Regions from separate parts of the Paenibacillus sp. FSL K6-3182 genome, predicted to be linked through region 1. Evidence: a T-box and tRNA genes for the amino acid it is inferred to sense, from the RefSeq annotation. Region 1 holds a T-box; the other holds one or more tRNA genes.

Region 1 (2,380 bases):
AGATCAGCAATACTGCTTGGTGAATACTCCTTGCCTGTTACATCGCAGACCCAAACGTTAAGCGGCGTACCCCAGTAACGGTTGCGGCTGATGTTCCAATCCACCAAATCCTCCAAAAACTTACCAAAGCGCCCTTCACGGATGTGGCCAGGATACCAATCAACGCTGTTGTTGTTGGCGATCAACTGATCCTTAACCGCTGTTGTTTTAATAAACCAGCTTTCCATCGCATAGTAGATGAGCGGCGTTTTGCAGCGCCAGCAGAATGGATAGCTATGCTCGTAGCGCTCCTTCGAGTAAAGAAGACCGCGTTCACTAAGGTTCTTGACGATGTCAATATCAAGCTCAGCGTCTTTCACGAAACGTCCTGCAAAGTCAGTAACCTCTGACGTATAGCGACCAGCCAAATCAACAACACTCAGCATGCTGATTCCGTTGTCGCGTGAAACTCGGTAGTCATCCTCACCATGTGCTGGCGCGATATGAACGATACCCGTACCGCTAGTGTCGCTAACGAAATCGCCTGCAATAACGACGTGGCCTTTTTCTAGGACAACGTATTGGAATGGCGGCTCGTAGCTAAGACCAACAAGCTCAGCGCCTTTCAATACGGATAGAACTTCATAATCTTCTTTAAGAACGCTCTCCGCTAGATTTTGAGCAACGATATACACTTCACCGTTTTTGGAAGCACGGATATAATCAAGCTCCGGATTTACGGCTAACGCCACATTTGCAGGAAGCGTCCACGGCGTAGTTGTCCAAGCGAGAACGAATTCTCCCGACTCCACTAGCTTAAACTTCGCTGTTGCGCTTAGATCCTTAACATCCTCATAACCTTGAGCAACCTCATGTGAGCTAAGCGTCGTTTGACAATCCGGGCAATAAGGACTTACGCGATGACCGCGGTACAGCAGTCCTTTTCCGTGGATTGACGATAAAATATGCCAAACACTCTCGATGTACTCGTTTTTAAGCGTGATGTATGGATTGTCTAAATCCGTCCAATACGCGATGCCTTCTGTCAGCTCACGCCACTGCTTCTCATATTCAAATACGCTGTCTTTGCATTTTTTCACAAACTTCTCTACACCGTATTCTTCGATTTCCTGCTTGCCGGAGATGCCTAGCTGCTTCTCAACTCCAAGCTCAACTGGTAGACCATGCGTATCCCATCCTGCTTTACGGATAACACGGTATCCTGCCATTGTTTTGTAGCGGCAAATAAAATCTTTAATTACGCGGCCAAGTACATGACCGATATGTGGTGCTCCATTAGCGGTAGGCGGCCCTTCATAAAATACAAAATTCGGCTTGCCTTCCCGGTTTGCTATTGATTTTTTAAACGTTTCATCTGTTTTCCATTGCTCCAGCACTCGCAGCTCACGGTTGCGGGCACGTTCCTTAACGTCTACGCGTTGCATCGCTTCAGCCTCCTAATTTAAACAAAAATAAAGCCTCATCCCTATGAGAAGGGACGAGGCTTAGTCGCGTTACCACCCTTGTTCCGCACTGCTGCTGAAATCCAGCAACAAGTTAATGAGAGCAGACAGCTACGTTCAGCTGTGCTTCATGCGGCACCTTAGTCGCGAACATAATATTCGCGTTCCCTGTAACGGGGGACAGCCGTCAGCACTTACTGCTGCTTACGCAGGTTCAGCACCGCTTCTCAGAGAGGATATTCCGCAATAGCTCACACACCGGGCTTTCAGCTGCCGCCGGCTCTCTGAGGAGTGAACTCAAAACGTACTTGTTCTCATCAACGAAGTTTAGATCATCAATTAATTACTATTAGTTATAGCGTAACAACAGGCCAAATGTCAAATGGCATTTCGCCTGTTTATAAAAAAACTAGCCGCGAGTCAATTCATGCTCGGTTTGTCTTACATGCGGCTCCAACGTATCCCAACCATCTACGGAAAGCAGTTCAAGCTGAGCTTCTACAAGTGTACGGAAACGAGCACGGTATACGGAAGCTTGTTTTTTAAGCTCTTCCACCTCAAGAGAAACCTTGCGAGACTTGGCAAGTGAATCATTGATAATTCGATCAGCGTTTTTCTCTGATTCCTTAATGATCAACTGTGCTTCTTTCTTCGCGTTGTTTCTTACTTCATCGGCTGCTTCTTGTGCAACTATAATCGTTTTGCTAAGCGTTTCTTCGATATTCGTAAAATGATTCAATCTTTCCTGCAAGCCTAATACTTGGTTTTGCATTTCTTTATTTTCACGAATGAGCGATTCATAGTCTTTGATGACCTGATCTAGAAATTCATTAACTTCATCCTCATCGTAGCCACGTAATCTCCGACCAAACTCTTTGTTATGTATGTCCAATGGCGATAACGGCATTGGGGCACCTCCTTATGGTATTTGGAACATT
Region 2 (2,380 bases), 2.2 Mb from region 1:
ATGCAGCTGCTGGACTTATTAAGCCCCATAAGATCGCAATAAGCATGACAGCGACTCTAACCCTTTGCTTCAACAGTAAAGCCTCCTTATTCAATGAAGTGATTGCACTTCATCCGCATATTGCGTTTATATTTCCCCATAAACGCATAAAAAAACCGCTATTCCCATAAGTCCTGTAGACTTTGAAAATAGCGGTTTATGTTGTCAATCATTCTGTTAAAAGATGGTCGGGACGACACGATTTGAACATGCGACCCCCTGGTCCCAAACCAGGTGCTCTACCAAGCTGAGCTACGTCCCGAGAAAAGATGGTGCCGTCGAGAGGACTTGAACCCCCAACCTACTGATTACAAGTCAGTTGCTCTACCAGTTGAGCTACAACGGCACATCGATTATGTCCACCAATGCTGGTGGTTTTTGATGCTTGCTTGGCATAACCAAGAGGCATCTTAAAAAAAATGGTGCCGTCGAGAGGACTTGAACCCCCAACCTACTGATTACAAGTCAGTTGCTCTACCAGTTGAGCTACAACGGCGTAACGGTTATGTCTACCTTTGCAGGTAGTTTTGATGCTTGCCTGGCAACAACCAAGGAGCATCGAAAGAAAAAATGGTGCCGTCGAGAGGACTTGAACCCCCAACCTACTGATTACAAGTCAGTTGCTCTACCAGTTGAGCTACAACGGCATATGGATTTTTTTCACCGTTTAAAGGTGTTTTGGTTGCGGGGGCAGGATTTGAACCTGCGGCCTTCGGGTTATGAGCCCGACGAGCTACCGGGCTGCTCCACCCCGCGTCATTTTGAAAGAAAAAATATGGTGACCCGTAGGGGACTCGAACCCCTGTTACCTCCGTGAAAGGGAGGTGTCTTAACCACTTGACCAACGGGCCTAGAAAAATTGGAACGGAGAGAGAGGGATTCGAACCCTCGCACCACTTACGCAGTCTAACCCCTTAGCAGAGGGTCCCCTTGAGCCACTTGGGTATCTCTCCAAACTTGGCTCCCCGAACAGGACTCGAACCTGTGACAACTCGATTAACAGTCGAGTGCTCTACCAACTGAGCTATCAGGGAAAATATGGTGGGCCTTAGTGGACTCGAACCACCGACCTCACCCTTATCAGGGGTGCGCTCTAACCAGCTGAGCTAAAGGCCCTAAGCATAAACATAAATCTTATGTAAGATCATTTGTTTATAATCAGGTAATCAAGTTGCGCCCTGAAAACTGGATACGAAAGATTAGGCTTGCTGAAGCCTTTATGCTGCTGTCTACCGGATGTATGGGTCGCAGTAAACGTGTTTAGGATAAGCCCTCGACCGATTAGTATTCGTCAGCTACACACATTGCTGTGCTTCCACCCCGAACCTATCAACCTCGTCGTCTTCAAGGGGTCTTACATACTGGGAAATCTCATCTTGAGGGGGGCTTCACGCTTAGATGCTTTCAGCGCTTATCCCGTCCGTACTTGGCTACCCAGCGGTGCTCCTGGCGGAACAACTGGTACACCAGCGGTACGTCCATCCCGGTCCTCTCGTACTAAGGACAGCTCCTCTCAAATTTCCTGCGCCCGCGACAGATAGGGACCGAACTGTCTCACGACGTTCTGAACCCAGCTCGCGTACCGCTTTAATGGGCGAACAGCCCAACCCTTGGGACCTACTTCAGCCCCAGGATGCGATGAGCCGACATCGAGGTGCCAAACCTCCCCGTCGATGTGGACTCTTGGGGGAGATAAGCCTGTTATCCCCAGGGTAGCTTTTATCCGTTGAGCGATGGCCCTTCCATTCGGTACCACCGGATCACTAAGCCCTACTTTCGTACCTGCTCGACTTGTAGGTCTCGCAGTCAAGCTCCCTTATGCCTTTGCACTCTTCGAATGATTTCCAACCATTCTGAGGGAACCTTTGGGCGCCTCCGTTACATTTTAGGAGGCGACCGCCCCAGTCAAACTGTCCACCTGACACGGTCCCCGAACCGGTTTCACGGTTCTAGGTTAGAACTCCGATACGATCAGGGTGGTATCCCAACGTTGCCTCCACACAAGCTGGCGCTCATGCTTCAAAGGCTCCCACCTATCCTGTACAGATCGTACCAAAGTTCAATATCAAGTTACAGTAAAGCTCCATGGGGTCTTTCCGTCTTGTCGCGGGTAACCTGCATCTTCACAGGTATTAAAATTTCACCGGATCTCTCGTTGAGACAGCGCCCAAGTCGTTACGCCATTCGTGCGGGTCAGAATTTACCTGACAAGGAATTTCGCTACCTTAGGACCGTTATAGTTACGGCCGCCGTTTACTGGGGCTTCGGTTCACAGCTTCGGGTTACCCCTAACCGCTCCCCTTAACCTTCCAGCACCGGGCAGGCGTCAGCCCGTATACTT

The links. The T-box of region 1 lies ahead of ileS (isoleucine--tRNA ligase). A T-box ahead of a tRNA ligase gene usually reads a tRNA of that ligase, here a tRNA-Ile.
Region 2: it encodes a tRNA-Ile, which carries the amino acid that the T-box ahead of ileS (isoleucine--tRNA ligase) is inferred to sense. The anticodon was not compared.

The regions. Positions count from the first base shown of each region.
Region 1 covers NZ_CP150265.1:3,109,993-3,112,372, reverse strand. The annotation lists gene ileS (isoleucine--tRNA ligase) at 1-1,424, opposite strand, end outside; T-box leader at 1,471-1,772, opposite strand; gene MHH56_RS13330 (DivIVA domain-containing protein) at 1,852-2,349, opposite strand.
Region 2 covers NZ_CP150265.1:5,336,833-5,339,212, forward strand. The annotation lists gene pdaA (delta-lactam-biosynthetic de-N-acetylase) at 1-73, opposite strand, end outside; tRNA gene MHH56_RS23585 (tRNA-Pro) at 225-301, opposite strand; tRNA gene MHH56_RS23590 (tRNA-Thr) at 310-385, opposite strand; tRNA gene MHH56_RS23595 (tRNA-Thr) at 460-535, opposite strand; tRNA gene MHH56_RS23600 (tRNA-Thr) at 611-686, opposite strand; tRNA gene MHH56_RS23605 (tRNA-Met) at 719-795, opposite strand; tRNA gene MHH56_RS23610 (tRNA-Glu) at 816-890, opposite strand; tRNA gene MHH56_RS23615 (tRNA-Ser) at 905-992, opposite strand; tRNA gene MHH56_RS23620 (tRNA-Asn) at 998-1,073, opposite strand; tRNA gene MHH56_RS23625 (tRNA-Ile) at 1,079-1,155, opposite strand; rRNA gene MHH56_RS23630 (23S ribosomal RNA) at 1,301-2,380, opposite strand, start outside.